DNA from 2 places in the Rhizobium sp. 01L410 genome. Region 1 is predicted to be linked to the other one. Evidence: riboswitches for the same ligand, from Rfam matches in the RefSeq annotation. Region 1 holds a riboswitch; the other holds the start of a gene.
What was found. A riboswitch is a leader RNA that binds a small molecule or an ion and turns the genes downstream of it on or off. The one in region 1 is predicted to bind thiamine pyrophosphate.
Positions count from the first base shown of each region.

Region 1 (7,782 bases):
GATCGGCGACATCGAGGACAACCGGCCTTCCCAGGAAAAAGCCTGCCGAACGCTTGGCCAGATCGTCGAGCCGGACCAGCCATTCATCGAAGGGCAGATCGGGCGTCAAAACGACCGCCAGGAACGAACGGCCTTTGATACGGATGGAGCGTGCGTCGGTTAACACGTTAGCAATCTTGGTTAATTTTTGATTGCTTCGGTGTAGCTGCTTCGTGGTTAACAAATAGTTAACGCGCGGCCCCGGCCGCAACGTTCAGTTAACGGCCGGGGACATTTGCACGGCGCCGTGGCAGGGCCGCCACAGGCCTATTTTACCTCGACGGCAAGGTCCTCGACATCGGGCGCGGTCTTAACCAAACCCATATCCTGCATGAAGGCCCCGAACCGCTGGTAGCGGCCGGTATCGAGCGCTGCGGGACGCTTGGCGAAGCGCGGCAGCGTATCGAAGAAGGCCGTGCGGTTCAGTTCGTCGTCGAGAGCAGGATAGGCCTTGACGAACAGCTTCCAGGCTTCCTCGGGGTGGTTGGTGATGAAGATCGAGGCCTGTTCGACGGCCGCGAGAAAGCGTGGCAGGCGCGGATCGGCGATCGAATCGCGATGGGTGACGAAGATCAGCTCGTCATAAGGCGGCACGCCATTTTCTTCCGGAAAGAATGCCCTGCCCTCATGCCCTTCGAGCTTCATCTGCGTCAGCTCGAAATTGCGGAAGCCGCCGACATTGGCATCGACCTTGCCGGCGATCAACGATGGCGACAGGGCGAAATTGACGTTGACCAGCTCGACGTCTTCTTTCGTGAGACCGGCGTTTTCCAGCATCCGCTTCAGCATCGCGTCTTCAAATCCGGTGACGGAAAAGCCGACCTTCTTGCCCTTCAGATCGGCAAGGCTCTTGATCGGCCCGTCGGCAAGCACGGTGACGGTGTTGAGCGGCGTCTCGACCAGCGTGCCAACGCGCACCAGCGGCAATCCGGCTTCGTGGTCGAGGTAGAGGTTGGGCTGGTAATGGATGCCGATATCAGCCTGCTTGGCGGAAATCAGCCGCGGCACCGCCGAGGGATCGGCCGGCGGGATGAGCTCCACATCCAGCCCTTGCGCGGCAAACAGGCCCTTCTGCCCGGCGATGACCAGCGGTGCGTGGTCGGGGTTGACGAACCATTCCAGCATCACCGTCAGCTTGTCGTTGGCAAGCGACGGCGAAGCGAGCGCCGCAAGGGCGAGGAGGGTGGCGGATATCAGACGCAGCATGTTTGCTCCATGATTGTGCAGTTTGAAAATCGTTCAGCGAGTGGTTGCCCACGGCGTCCAGCCGGAGGTGAGCCTGTCGACCACCACCCGGCAGATCAGCGTCATCGCCGCCAGCACCGCCATGGCGGCAAAGACCATGTCGGTCTGCATGCGCGCATTGGCCTGGACCATGACGAAGCCGAGGCCCGCCGAGGCGCCGACCCATTCGCCGATCACGGCGCCGAGCGGCGCCAGCGGGGCGGCGATCCTCAGACCTGAAACGAGTGCCGGAACGGCAAGCGGCATCCGGATGCGGACCAGCGTCTGCCAGTGGCTGGCATTTGTCAGCGATACGGCATCGAGGATATCGCGCTCGGTCCTGCGCAGCCCGTCGGCAAAAGCCGAAGCGACGGGAAAGAAGATGATGATTGTTGCCATGGCGACCTTGGAGGCCATGCCGAAGCCGAGCCAAATGACCAGGATCGGCGCCAGCACAAAGACCGGGAAGGCCTGCAGGATCAGCACCAGCGGCCAGACCAGCACCCCGGCGGCCGGAAAAGCCGACAGCACAAAGGCCGCCGCCGCGCCTGAGATCGCTCCGCAGAGGAATCCCAGCACAATTTCGAGCGCCGTCGTCAGGCTCTGCCCCAGCAGGAACAGCGGCTGCCGCACAAAGACCGAAGCGACCGCCAGCGGCGAAGGCAGGATGAAATGCGCCGGCGCAAACAGCCAGATGACCCCCTGCCAGATCGCAAGGAGCAACACCGCGCCATAGAGAGCATTGAGTGGGCGCATCGTCAGGCCTCAGTGGAAGCTGAGGGGCGTGAGCGCAGCAGAACAGACATGGCTAAGCGATCTCCAGACGGCAATGGAGATCCAGGCAAAGCGAAGACGAAGGGAGATACCGGCGGCATCTTGTTCCGTTCCTACGCCGGCATGACCCGGATCAGGTTCAAGGGTCCAGCTCAGCGCCATCTCAGCATCGTCAGATGCTCCCCTCGGAATGGGCGGGAAACTGTCGCGTTTTCAAAGGACTGTCAATGGTGGATCCGCCGCCTGCGCGGCGCGCAGGCATTTGTGATCGAAAGGGCTAGAGACTTTTGGCCCGGGGCTACCTATCTAACAGTCATGCAATTTAGGGAGACCGAATATGAAATTCGCTATTCTCACCGTTCTTGCTGCTTCGCTGGCGGGAATATCAGCCCAGGCCGCGGACCTGACACCACCGCCTGCGCCGGTCGAACCGGAGGCGATAACGCCGGTTTTCACCTGGTCTGGCCCGTATATCGGTGCCGAGGGTGGCTATAGCTGGACGACCTTCGATCCTGACGGTGCATCCAATGTCGACGCCAACGGCGGGATCCTGGGCGGCTTTGCCGGCTACAACTACCAGTTCGACAATAACTGGGTAATCGGCGTCGAAGGCGATGTCCTCCATAACTGGAACGAAGAGGACACGGCCTTTGGCTCCGTCGAGACGACATGGCAGGGTTCGGTCCGCGCCCGCGTCGGATATGCCTTCGACAACGCCCTGCTCTACGGAACGGCCGGCTGGGCGATCGCCCGGGCAGAAGGTCATCCGACCGGGGCTTCAGATGTTTCCGACACGCTGAACGGCTGGACGATCGGCGCCGGTATCGACTACGCCTTCACCCAGAATATCTTTGCCCGCGGCGAATATCGCTATACCGACTACGGCAGCGGCAACTTCGGCGGTGCGGCGGGCGGTGATTTCGATCTGAACCAGAACACGATCATGATCGGCGTCGGCGTCAAGTTCTGAGTGAACGGGATCAATGTGCGAGCGTGGGCGCGCACGCTTTAACCGGCGTGGCGCGTGGATAGATCATGGCTGAAAATCACGCTTGCCTGCCCCAACATCGCCGTGGAAAACCGGAACACCGTGTTGCACTAAATTAGGACTTCGACAAAAGTCATTCCTCATGATGAGGAATGCTCACAATGCTGTCGGGTCTCGGGACGATCACCATTACGGACGAGAATTACAGCGAGCACGTGGCCTTCGAACTCGGCGAGCGTGACGGCCTGCTGTTTGGCGGCGAAGAGATCCTGCGGCGGGCACAGCGCGCCAAGAAGGTGTTTCTCTTCCTGCTGACATCGCGGCGCGAGTTGCGCATCCGCATTGCCAATGTCGAGCATTCCTGCGCCAATTTCGTCGTCATCAGCGAACCGCTTCCTGCCACCTGAGAGCGTGTGAAAAGGCCACGAGCGGGTCAGCGCTGCGTGGCCTTCATGACGCGGCCCGTGAGGCGAGCCGCGCCTCAGTTCAGATGTTCGAAATCAGCCATGTTCTTCTCCGTCACCAGCTGGAACGGGATCCAGACCTCGCGGTCGATCTTTTCGCCCTTGATTGCCTTCAAAGCCGCATCGATCGAACCCTTGCCCTGACCCTTGGCATCCTGGAAGACCGTGACCTTCAGGTCGCCCGCCTTCATCGCCTGCAGGGCTTCCGGCGTGGCGTCGATACCGGCGACGATGATCTTGTCAGTGGATGCGCCGCCATTCTTCAATGCGGCGATGGCGCCAAGCGCCATCTCGTCGTTGTTGGCAAGAACGGCATCGAACTCGAGGCCCGATGTCAGCCAGTTGGAGACCAGATCGGCGCCGTTGACGCGGCTCCAGTTGCCGACCTGCTCCTGAGCGACCTTCAGGCCGCTGCATTCGGGCGTCGCGATGACGTCATGGACGTCCTGAGTGCGTTGACGCGCAGCCTGGCTCGTCAGGTCGCCGATCATGATGACGACATTGCCCTTGCCGCCCAGGATACGACAGACTTCCTTGGTCTGCAGCGTGCCGGATTCGGCCTCGTTGGAACCGACGAAGGCCTGCTGCTTGCCGAGTGTCGAAAGATCGGTCGGCTGAACGTTGACGTAGATCAGTGGGATGCCGGCATCCTCGGCGACCTTGCTGAGAGCCGGCGTGCCATCGGAATCGACGGGATCGACAATGATGGCCGAGACGCCGCCGGCCGCGAAATTCTTGACCTGGTCGAGCTGCTTGTTGACGTCCGTCGTCGCATCCTCGATCTGCAGCTCGACACCGACGGACTTGGCATAATCCTGCATGCCGTTGACGATCAGCGTCTGAAAATTGTTGGTGAGCGTCCCCATCGAAACACCGATACGATCGGCCGCGTGCGCCTGCGCAGCAAGCACCAGGGCAACCGCGCTGGTGGTCAGCAATTTCAGCATGTTCTCTCCTCCCAGAGATAAGGCGGCGCCAGCCGGCCGCACGAAAACGTTAGCCGGGGAAGATCGCGCAGTCCGTGGAAAAATTGATGAAAATCCCTCATTTGCAGGGATCCGGACAGCAAAAAGGCCCGGCGGAGAAGCCGGGCCTGCGGGTTGCTTGTTGCTTGTTGCTTGGGAAGATCAGCCAGCCTGCCGTTCGCGGCGCGCCTTCTTTTCGGCCCGGCGTCTGGCCTGCTCCATGAACCGCTTGTCCATGCGCTCCTGCGCTTCGGATGAACCGTCGTGGAAAGTGCCGAACCACTTGTCGAGCGGGATCACGCCATCGGCGTAGTTGCACTCGAAATACTTGTGGTGAAGGTAGTGGTCGTAGCTGTGCGTATCGATGGCGCTTTCCTCGCCGACGACGATCTTGTCGAAACCGGCATGGCCGGGCGCCGGTGCAAGGCCGGCATGCGCCAGATGGAAGATCGCATGAACCGGGTTCGACGGAACGATCCAATGGATCAGCACGCCGGAGAAATACAGCAGATGCTCGATCGGGTGCATGGCAAGACCTGACCAGGGGCCGGGATTGACGTTGTTATGATGCAGCTTGTGGACGGCATGATAGAGCGGCGGCCAGTGGATCAGCCGGTGGACCAGATAGAAATGCAGGTCACGGAAGGTCGGGATCAAGAGCATGACCACGGCGCAGTAAACCGGATGCTCGGCGAATGAGACATAGGGAATGATGCCATTGGCAAAGGCCCACAATGTCAGCACTTCGAAAGCCGTCCAGAGCGGCACGGCGCTGGCGAAGGTCCAGATGACATTATCGACCGTCTGATTGCCGAACAGAAAGGCATCATTGCCGACGGAGGGCCATTTGGCATTGAACTTGAAGCTCGTTCCCTGCTTCTTCTGCATGTAGAGGCGCAGGTGGAACGCGCCGAAGAAGACGAAGACGATTGCGGCGTTGCGCACCAGCAGATAGGCAATCCAGCCGATCGAGAAAGCCTTTGCGGTCTCGAGCGACGGCGTCGCGTAGAGCCAAAGCAGCGTGCCGATCGCCGCATAGAGCACGTTCCACGGCATCAGATAGCCCGGATAGCCGAACACCCATTTCAGGAAACGGAGCGGCTGGACCGGCCAGATGAAGACTGGCGGATATTGAATAAGCTTGGAAGGCGCCCAGTCGCCGCGTTTGTTGCGCTTCCCGTAAAGTGTGTCGTCCATCTGATATCCTCCAACTCGTGCCGGAAAATTACCGCAGCAATAGTGCCGTTTCCCATCGCTGTCTTGATGTGTTTTGATCAACTGAGCGATTTCGCCAGAGGCGCTGCAATGCTTGACTGTCGAGCGGAGTTTTGGGGAGGTTTTGATGAAAAAGACGACACTGCAGGATGTCGCCACAGAGGCCCGGCTTGGCATCGCCACCGTCGAGCGCGTCATCAACGGCCGCGGCGGCGTCACCGAGAAGACGGCAGAAAAGGTGATCCGTGCGGCCAAGAAACTCGGCTACGGCGAGCGCTCGACGGAAACGCATCGCGGCGCCATCCGCATCGAGGTCATTCTGGTGCGCCCTGAAACCAGCTTCTTCGCCCGCTTGAACCAGGCCTTCGAGCGCATTGCCGCATCGCTCGACCGCGCCGTCATCCTGCATCGCACCTTCATCAAGGAAAGCGATCCGATCGGCATGGCCCATCACATCGCCAATCCGAGCTTCCGCCGCTCCGGGCTGATCATCTGCGCGCAGGACCACCCGAAGGTCATCGAGAGCCTGCGGCGGGTGCGTGCCGCGGGCGTCGAGGTTGCCCAGGTCGTCACCCGCTGCGACGACCCCGAGGTCCCCTATCTTGGCATCGACAATTATGCCGCCGGGCGCAGCGCCGCCTATTACATGTCCGGCATGCTGGCGGCCCGGCGCGGAAACTTCGCCGCGATCTGTCATAGCGGCGCCTATTCGAACCACCGCCAGCGCATCCAGGGCTTTTCCGATTACGTCACCGAGAAGGGCGCCAATGGCCACGCGGTATCGCTGGTGATGATGGGACGCGACGATGATCTGCAATGCGCGGAACTGCTCGGCGAGGCGCTGCGCCGCGATCCTGAAATCATCGGCGTCTATTCGGCCGGCGGCGGCGACGAAGGTGTCGCCATCGTCCTGCAGCAATGGGCCAGGCAGCGTGATATCTTCTGGGTCGGTCATGAGCTCACCGAGAAGAAGAAGCGCTATCTGGAAACCGGCCTGCTGGATATCTGTCTCGACCAGGCGCCCGAAGTGCAGGCGCGGCGCTCCGTCGATCTCATCCTGCGCAAGCTCGACATCATCCGCACCGAGGTCATCACCGATCCTGTGCGCTTCATGACCGTCAGTGCCCAGAACCTCTAACCAACGACGAGGCCGCCAATGCAATCCCTCACCGTCTTCCAATCCCTCTGGGCCATGGAGCTTCGAAGCGCACTCACCCCGGAGCGCTCGCTCGAGGAGAATATCGGCCTGATATCCGAGGCCGGCTTCGACGGCGTCAGCGCTCACTGGTATGACCGCGCCTATGTCCGGCCACTTGCCGCTTTGCTGAAGGACCACGGCTTGAAGGCGGAGGGGCAATGCTTTCCGAAGACGATCGACGAGTTGAAACCGGCGCTGGAAAATGCCGCAGAATTTGGTGTCTCGCATCTTTGCCTGCAGCCCGACGTCCGGCTGCGCCGGATCGAGGATTGCCTGCCGCTGCTTGAGGGTTGGCATCGGCTTTCAGAAGAGGCCGGCATTCCGGTCTTTATCGAGACGCATCGCGACCGGATGACGACGGACCTGTTCTTCACTCTCGACCTGATGGACCGGCTTCCGGATCTGAAACTGCTCGGCGATCTCTCGCATTTTCTCGTTGGCCGCGAGTTCGCCTGGCCGGTCTCCGATGAGAACCACGAGCTGATGCAGCGGGTTCTCGACAGCTCATGGGCCTTTCATGGCCGCGTCGCCTCGCGCGAGCAGGTGCAGATCGAGATCTCCTTCCCGCATCACAGGCCGTGGGTCGATCTGTTCATGGGCTGGTGGGACTACGGTTTCCGCAGCTGGCGGCAGCGCGCAGGCGCCAACGACGCCCTCGCCTTCACCTGCGAGCTCGGCCCGAAACCCTATGCCATCACCGGCCACGACGGCGAAGACAGCACGGACCGCTGGCAGGAGGCGCTGTTTCTGAAGGACGAGATCCGGGCGCTCTGGGCCCGGACTGCCGCATGATCAGTAAAAATCGGGTTTTTCGTGTTGCGGGACCGCCACCCGCTCGCCCGACTTCCAGGCCTGAAGGCAGGCCTTCGTGACCTGCATCGCCATGAAGCCGTCCCAGGCGCTGGCGCCGGTCGG
Region 1 is NZ_JBFTST010000001.1:370,544-378,325, forward strand. It holds gene minC (septum site-determining protein MinC) at 1-175, opposite strand, end outside; gene AC1DV9_RS01715 (ABC transporter substrate-binding protein) at 307-1,245, opposite strand; gene AC1DV9_RS01720 (ABC transporter permease) at 1,279-2,019, opposite strand; TPP riboswitch at 2,131-2,233, opposite strand; gene AC1DV9_RS01725 (outer membrane protein) at 2,375-3,007, shown strand; gene AC1DV9_RS01730 (hypothetical protein) at 3,187-3,432, shown strand; gene AC1DV9_RS01735 (sugar ABC transporter substrate-binding protein) at 3,507-4,436, opposite strand; gene AC1DV9_RS01740 (sterol desaturase family protein) at 4,617-5,651, opposite strand; gene AC1DV9_RS01745 (LacI family DNA-binding transcriptional regulator) at 5,797-6,807, shown strand; gene AC1DV9_RS01750 (sugar phosphate isomerase/epimerase family protein) at 6,826-7,659, shown strand; gene AC1DV9_RS01755 (Gfo/Idh/MocA family oxidoreductase) at 7,660-7,782, opposite strand, start outside.

Region 2 (7,782 bases), on a different contig from region 1:
GCGATGCGGGCAACAAGCCGCTCTGTCTTGGCATCCTTGTATTCGCCGCCGTAGCTCGCAACGATGCGAGGATGCTCGCGCGCACCCATGGCAGCGCGCGGGTCGTTCTTCTGGACTTCATCGACGATCTGCGGATTAGACGAGGGGGAAACCGTCGGCTGGTAGGACTGTTCGATGATTGACTGACAGCCGTTGAGGGCCATGGCCGCTGCCGTCAAAAGCAGCGCATGCCGTCCCCGTTGACGCAAAGCGGATAGCACGTTCCTGGAAGGCGCGGGTCTCGTCCACGTCGTCATGCTGTCCAGTCTGGCTCTCCGAGTCATCTTGCTTTTCGGCCGGCTCGCCAAATGTTCGATCCGGCCACTTCCAACGGGGTTCAACAGGCGTCCATCCCGCTTCTCGCATTGCACAACGGGGGAACAGACGTCATTGCTGTAGCTGATTTCCGCATCGGTTGCATAGCGAGACTCTGCGTAATTATGGCGCCGTTGTAATTTAGCAAGCTTAGCGTGGTTAAGGAGTTCTTTCGCTCCGATGAAATTGTGGCGAAAGTGCCATCGTGGCGTGGATATTCGTCAGCCCTGCAGAAATTGCCGCAATGCGGGCGTGCTCTGATCAGCCAGATACTCGCCCAACGGCGCGGCGAGCGCAATCGCGCCATGGTCGATGAAAACGCCATATTGTGCAATGCGGCGAACCTCATCCGGGTCATGCGAAACGATGATGACGGTCGCTCCGGTCTCGCGCTGCATCGCCGTCAGAAGCTCTGCCATGTCGTTGCGCAGGCTGGGGTCGAGGGCGGCAAAGGGTTCGTCGAGAAGCAGGATCGGCCGCTTGCGGACGAGGGCGCGGGCAAAGGCGGCGCGCTGACGCTCGCCGCCGGAGAGCGTCGCCGGAAGCCGTTTCTCGAAGCCTTCCAGACCGACCTGCGCCAGCGCAGCCGAGATGCGGCTGCGATCCGCCGGTGTGAGCTTCAGGGCTGGATTAATGCCCAGCCCGACATTGGTGAAGATATCGAGATGAGCGAAGAGATTGTTGTCCTGAAAGACAAGCGAGACGGGCCGCCCGGCCGGGTGACTGCCGGTGACATCGTGTCCGGCGAGCAGAACGCGGCCGCTCTCCGGCATCTCGAAGCCTGCTAGCAGATTAAGGAAGGTCGATTTGCCGGCGCCCGACGGGCCCGTCACGGCAATGATCCGGCCGCCGGGCAGCGTGCAATCGAAATGGAAGGCGTGGCTGCCGAGCGTCAGGCGGACGTTCTGCATGGTGATATCAGCGGCCGTCATCGGCACCATGTCCTCGCACCTGGCCGGATGTTCCGGCGATCGTCAGCAATAGGCAAATGACGCCGAGGATCAGCGCCAAGCCGTCGGCATCGTTGGTTCTGTAGCTTCCCATGCGGCTGTAGACCAGCCATGGAAGCGTGACAAAACCGTCGGATCCGAACAGGGCGACGGCGCCGAGATCGCCGAGCGACAGCGCCATGGCGAAAGACAGGGCTGTTAGCAACGGCTTGCGCAGCCCCGGCCAGTCGATGAGCCGCAGCCGCGCCGCGCCGGTTATCCCGAGACTTGCCGAGAGGCGCGCGGTGCGGCGCTGATGGACGAGATAGGCCGGTTCAAGCACGCGCATGACGAAGGGCAGGGCCATCAGCATATTGATCAGGACCACAAGGACAGGCGCAAAAACAGAGGCGTCGCCGAATGGCCTGAGCGCCATGAACCAGCCGGTCGCAAGAACTACGGGGGGCGCCAGCAGCACCATTGACGAGGCTCCGCCCATCGCTGCGTTGAGGGTGCGGCTGCTGCGTGTGAAACGCTTATCCCCGCTGATGGTCTGGCGGGCGCGGATCAGGGCAGCTGATACGACAAGGGCCAATGTGGCGGCGGAAAGGGATATGCCGAAGCTCATCGCTGCGGCCCGCCAGAAGACCGGCTCGCCGACCAGCTTCGGGAGGTCGGCTCTCAGGCCCGCTACCAACACGGAAAGCAATGGCGAAAGCAGAAAAGCCGTGGCGAAGACGAGAAGCAGGCCATCCGACAGTTTTGCCATCGGCATTCTGCCATCGAAACGCATGGAATGGCGTCCGGCGGTCAGTCCTTCGTCACGGCTGGTGGGGAGAAATGACATGGCGCCGAGGATGAGGCCGGTCAGGGTGATCTGCAGCAAGGACAGAGCTACCGCACGGCCTGGGTCGAAGTCGAAACGCAGCGACTGGTAGATCGCCACCTCGATCGTCGTTGCCGCCGGTCCGCCGCCAAGCGTCAGCACCAGCGTGAAGCTGGTGGCGCAGAGCATGAAGATGAGCCCTGAAATGCCGGGGATCAGGCCACGGATCGCCGGCCATTCGATGAAGCGGAAAACGGCGCGGGGGCGCATGCCGAGATTGCTTGCCATCAGCCAGTATTCGGAGGGCAGGCGCTCCAGTCCTGCAAGCATCAGCCGACATGCCAAAGGCAGGTTGAAGAAGACGTGGGCGAGCAGGATGCCGGTCAGTCCGTAGATGCTGACGGGTTCGGACAGGCCGAGCTTGAGCAATGCGGTATTGAGCACGCCCTGCCGGCCCCAGATGCCGATCAGCCCGAGCGCGCCGATCAGAACGGGCAATCCCATCGGCACGGCCATCAGCCGGATGATCCAGATACGGCCGGGAAAGTTAGGCTGCCGGGCAAGTGCCCGCGCGACGGGCAGAGCCAGGAGAACGGAGAGCAAGGTCGAAAGGACCGCCTGCAGCAGCGTGAAGCGAAGGACGCGGAGAATGTAGGGATCCGAGATGATGCCAGCGAACGCATTGCTGCCGCCGGAGGCAGCAAGCGAGATGGCGGCGATGCTGATGAAAAGCAGGATGGCGGCGAGACCGATTGCCCCGCCCGCCAGCGCATTTCGCCGCTCCGCCGCCGTCTGCAGCATCAGTTCATGCTCATGGCCGCAAGCCACTCGTCGATCCACGCCTTGCGGTTCTTGGCGACGTCATCCGGGCTCATCAGGAAGGTCTTGGACGGATTGACCAGCTTGCCGAAGGCATCCGGCAGCGGCGTGGAGGTGGCCGCAACAGGCATCATCCAATTGTTGGTCGGGATCGTGTCCTGGAAACCCGGCGTCACCATGAACTTCAGGAAGTCGCGGGCGAGTTCTTTATCCGGCGCGTTCTTGAGAAGGCCGGCGACTTCGATCTGGATGTAGTGACCTTCGGAGAACGCGGCGGCCTGATAGCGGTCGGTGTTCTCGGCGACCATGTGATAGGCCGGTGAGGTCGTGTAGGAGAGCACCATCGGCGCTTCGCCCTTGGTGAACAGGCCATAGGCCTCCGACCAGCCAGGCGTCACTGTCAGGATGCGGCTCTTGAGCTTCGCCCATGCTTCCTGCGCCTTGTCGCCATAGACGGACTTCACCCAGAGCAGCAGGCCGAGACCCGGTGTCGAGGTGCGTGGATCCTCGATGACGATCTTTTGCGATGGGTCGCCATCGACCAGTTCCTGCATGCTTTTCGGCGGGTTCTTGATGGTCTGCGTGTCGTAGATGATGGCGAAGTGGCCGTAGTCATAGGGAACGAAGACATCGTCCTTGAAGTCGCCCGGCACCTTGAGGGCGCTGGTATCGACGCCGCTGGCGTCGAACAGGCCGGTGTCCTTGGCTTCGGTGATCAGGTTGGTATCGATGCCGAGAACGATGTCGGCCTTGGTCGAGGCGCCTTCGAGCTTCAGGCGTGAGAGAAGCGCCACGCCATCGGCGACGCTGACGAAATTGACCGTGCAGGCGCAGGTCTTCTCGAAGGCTTCCTTGACCTTGGGCCCCGGGCCCCATTCCGAGGTGAAGCTCTCGTAGGTGTAAATGGTCAGCGTCTTGTCGGCGGCCTGCGCCGGAGACAGAGTGACGGTTGCGGCAAGGAAAGCCGTGACGAATGATGCGATCAATGGTTTGCGGCCGGGCATGGCGCGCCTCCTCCTAAAAAAGTTGTTTCATGGGGAAAAGGGCGGTGCCTGGTGTCACGCGTCTAATCCCTCCGCCGGTGTTAGCCGGATCAGGTTCCGCGGGTTGGCTTGAAAGCCTCTCAGCCAGATATCCTTGCGGATACAGGGCACCCCGTTAGAGCGTTGGCAGATGTATAGCGATGCAGGCTTTATGACAAGGGCGCAGCGCGCCCTTGCCGCTACTCGGCGGCTTCGGCCGCCGCGGCCGCGTTCTTGGTCTCGCCGTGGCGCGGCAACTGGACCGGTTTCAGCGAAAGCGCTGCAATCAATCCAATCAGAGCAAAGGCGCAGGAGGTCATGAACAGCGGCGTGAAGGCGCTGGCATAGGCATCGGCGACAGCCTGGCGGCTGGCTTCCGGGAGGGCCGCCATCATCTTCGGCGTCAGCTGCTCGATATCGGTAACGCCGGGGATGGAAACGCCGACCTTTGCCAGCTGCGAGCCGATGATGGCGCCGTAGATGGAGATGGCGATCGAGGCGCCGCCCATGCGCGACAGCGTGACGGAACCGGTGGCGGCGCCGACATCACGCGCCGGAGCGGCGTTCTGGACGCCGATGACGGGCACCTGCTGCGACAAGCCGATGCCGATGCCGTGCAGCATCATCAGCAGGCCGATGATCGGCAGCGGCGTACCAGCATGGACCTGGGTCAGGAGCGCGAAGGCCACCGCGCTGCAGGAGAGGCTGGCAATGGCGAAGGGCTTGTAGCGTCCGGTGCGCGAGATCATGCGCCCGGCAAAGAGCGAGCCGCAGACGAGGCCGCCGGTCAACATGACGAAGAGCAGGCCGGCATGCGAGGGCGACAGGCCCGTGGTCGTCTGCAGGAACAGCGCGAAGTAATTGGCCATGCCGATAGCGATGCCGCCGCCGGTGATCGACATGATCAGGAGAAGCGGGAAGGTCGGGTTGCGGAACAGCGATAGCGGCACGATCGGTTCGGCGGCGCGGCGCTCGACGAAGACCCAGGCGATGGCGCAAAGCGCGCCGATACCGATGATCCCAAGGCTCTGCGGCGCCAGGATCGAGCCGAACAGCTCGCTGCCATCGGCCATCAGCACGATGCTCGTCGTCGTCATCGCCAGCAGTAGGGCGCCGGCATAATCGATCTTCGGGCGGCGGTGCGGCTTGCGATAGGGCAGCATCAGCGCGAGGCCGATCAAGACAATGAAACCGATCGGCACGTTGACGAGGAAGATCGAGCGCCAGCCGAAGAGATCGCTCATCATGCCGCCGAGAACGGGGCCGATGGCGCTCGATGCCATCAGCACCAGGCTGGAATAGCTCTGGTAGCGGGCACGTTCGCGCGGCTCGAAGAGATCGGCATTGACGGCGAAGATCGATACCATGATGCCGCCGCCGCCGAGACCCTGGAGCACGCGGGCGGCGATCAGCGTGTTCATCGAGACGGCGAGACCACAAACGGCGGAGCCGGCGGTGAAGATCGCGATTGCGGTCATCATGACGTATTTGCGGCCAAAGAGGTCACCGAGCTTGCCATAGACAGGCATGACTGCGCTCAGCGACAGCAGATAGGCGGAGCCGATCCAGCCGAAGCGTTCGAGGTGACCGAATTCGCCGACGATGGTCGGCAGCGCCGTCGAGACGATCTGATTGTCCAGCGTTGCCATGAACATCGCGGTCATCAGGAACAGGAAGAGAATAAGCCTGTGGCGGGGATCCGTCACGAGCGGCTGGGAGGCAAGCTGCATATCCATGAAGACAGTTCCAATCATGATTGCCAATTTATGTGACAAAAGCATATAAATGTCAATGACACCAGAATGACGCAGGCATATTTCCTTCGCGCAAGCCTTCTGTTATGCTCGGCGCATGAACGAGAAACCCGCCCGCATTCACGAGCTTGATCCGCTGTCACTGGAGAACGAAAGCGTTTCCAGCATCGGCCAGAGCATGACCCGGATGAAGCTGATGACAGGGCGCCGGCTGATCGGACGTCAGGCAATCCAGAGCGTCGCGCCGGATCTCGAGCTCTCGCATCTCGATGTTCTTGACGCCGTGCGCCGTGCGCAGCCGGCCGATGAAGTGACTGTCGGGATGATTGCCGAGATGCTGCGGATCGACCCGTCCCGCGCCAGCCGCGTGGTGGCCGACATGGTCAGCCGCAACATTCTTCGCCGGGAAGCATCGCAAGCCGATGCGCGGCGCATCGTCGTGGTGATGACGCCGATCGGCCAGCGGCTGCTGTCGGAAATCCGGGCGCAGAAGCTGTCGCTGATCACCGAAATCCTCGACGGCTGGAGCGACACGGACGTCGATGCCTTTGCGGCGCTCTATGAGCGCTTCATCGATGGCTATGAAAAAGCCTTCGAACGGCGCGATAAGGGCACGCCCTAAGCCCTGCCCCTTTCCCTCGACCCCTGCTTTGCGCTATGGGCAATGCCCATGACCCAGACGACCTTCACGATCCTGCTCGGCGGCGAGCTGACGCCGACAGAGCGGCTGCGCAATGCGATTGCCGGCAGCCGGTTCATCGCGGCCGATGGCGGCATGCGGCATGCGGCAGAGCTCGGTGTCGTGCCGGAGCTCTGGGTGGGCGATTTCGATTCCACCGCACCGGATCTCGAAGGTGCGTTTCCGGGCGTGCCGAAGCAGCCCTATCCCGCGGCCAAAGCCTCGACGGATGGTGAGATCGCCGTTTCGGAAGCGATAGCCCGCGGCGCAAGACGGCTGATCCTTGCCGGTGCGCTGGCGGGGGAACGGTCCGACCATGCGCTTCAGCACCTCCTCTATGCCGTCAGCCTCGCCGAACAGGGTATCGACCTGTTGCTCACTTCGGGGTTGGAGGAAGCGGTTCCGCTTCTTTCAGGTTCCCTCGAGCTCGACCTGCCGAAGAACAGCCTGTTCTCGGTTCCCGGTTTCAGCGAATTGCGCGGTCTCTTCATCGAAAACGCGCGCTATCCGCTCTCGGATTTCCATTTGCCGTTCGGCTCGTCGCGTACCATTTCCAATGTGGCAGAAGGCAAGGTTCGGTTCACGCTCGGCAGTGGCCGCGCGATCGTCCTTGCCCGCCCCTATGACCTTTCCGGAGTCTGATCCTTGGCGCCTCCCATTCTCAAACTGGACGACATCTTTCTGAGCTTCGGCGGCGCGCCGTTGCTGGCGGGCGCAAGCCTGCAGGTCGAGCCGGGCGACAAGATCTGCCTCGTCGGCCGCAACGGTTCCGGCAAGTCGACGCTGCTGAAGATCGCTGCCGGCATTGCCGAGGCGCAGTCCGGCGAGGTGTTCCGGCATCCCTCCTCGACGGTCCGATATCTTGAGCAAGCTCCTGATTTCGGAAGTTTTACAACGGTGCAGGCCTATGCCGAGGCCGGGCTTGGGCCGGGCGACGATCCCTATCGCGTCACCTATCTTCTGTCGCATCTGGGCCTCACCGGCGAGGAAGACCCGAAGAACCTTTCTGGCGGCGAAGCCCGCCGCGCAGCACTTGCCCGCGTCATGGCGCCGGAGCCGGATATCCTGCTGCTCGACGAGCCGACCAACCATCTCGACCTGCCGACCATCGAATGGCTGGAAGGCGAGCTGCAGAAGACGCGCAGCGCCCTCGTGCTGATCTCGCATGACCGCCGCTTCCTCGAAAAGGTCTCGACGGCCACCGTTTGGCTCGATCGCGGCACGTCGCGGCGTCTGGATCGTGGCTTCGGGCATTTCGAAGTCTGGCGCGATCAGGTGCTGGAGGCCGAGGAGCTGGAACAGCACAAGCTCGGCAAGGCGATCGAGCGTGAAGAGCATTGGCTGCGCTATGGCGTTACCGCGCGCCGCAAGCGCAACATGCGCCGTCTCGGTGAGCTGC
Region 2 is NZ_JBFTST010000004.1:195,157-202,938, forward strand. It holds gene AC1DV9_RS10635 (M48 family metalloprotease) at 1-323, opposite strand, end outside; gene AC1DV9_RS10640 (thiamine ABC transporter ATP-binding protein) at 576-1,286, opposite strand; gene thiP (thiamine/thiamine pyrophosphate ABC transporter permease ThiP) at 1,273-2,910, opposite strand; gene thiB (thiamine ABC transporter substrate binding subunit) at 2,910-3,932, opposite strand; TPP riboswitch at 3,982-4,096, opposite strand; gene AC1DV9_RS10655 (MDR family MFS transporter) at 4,151-5,686, opposite strand; gene AC1DV9_RS10660 (MarR family winged helix-turn-helix transcriptional regulator) at 5,802-6,326, shown strand; gene AC1DV9_RS10665 (thiamine diphosphokinase) at 6,369-7,025, shown strand; gene AC1DV9_RS10670 (ABC-F family ATP-binding cassette domain-containing protein) at 7,029-7,782, shown strand, end outside.
Region 2: another riboswitch for thiamine pyrophosphate. It lies ahead of thiB (thiamine ABC transporter substrate binding subunit); the one in region 1 lies ahead of AC1DV9_RS01720 (ABC transporter permease).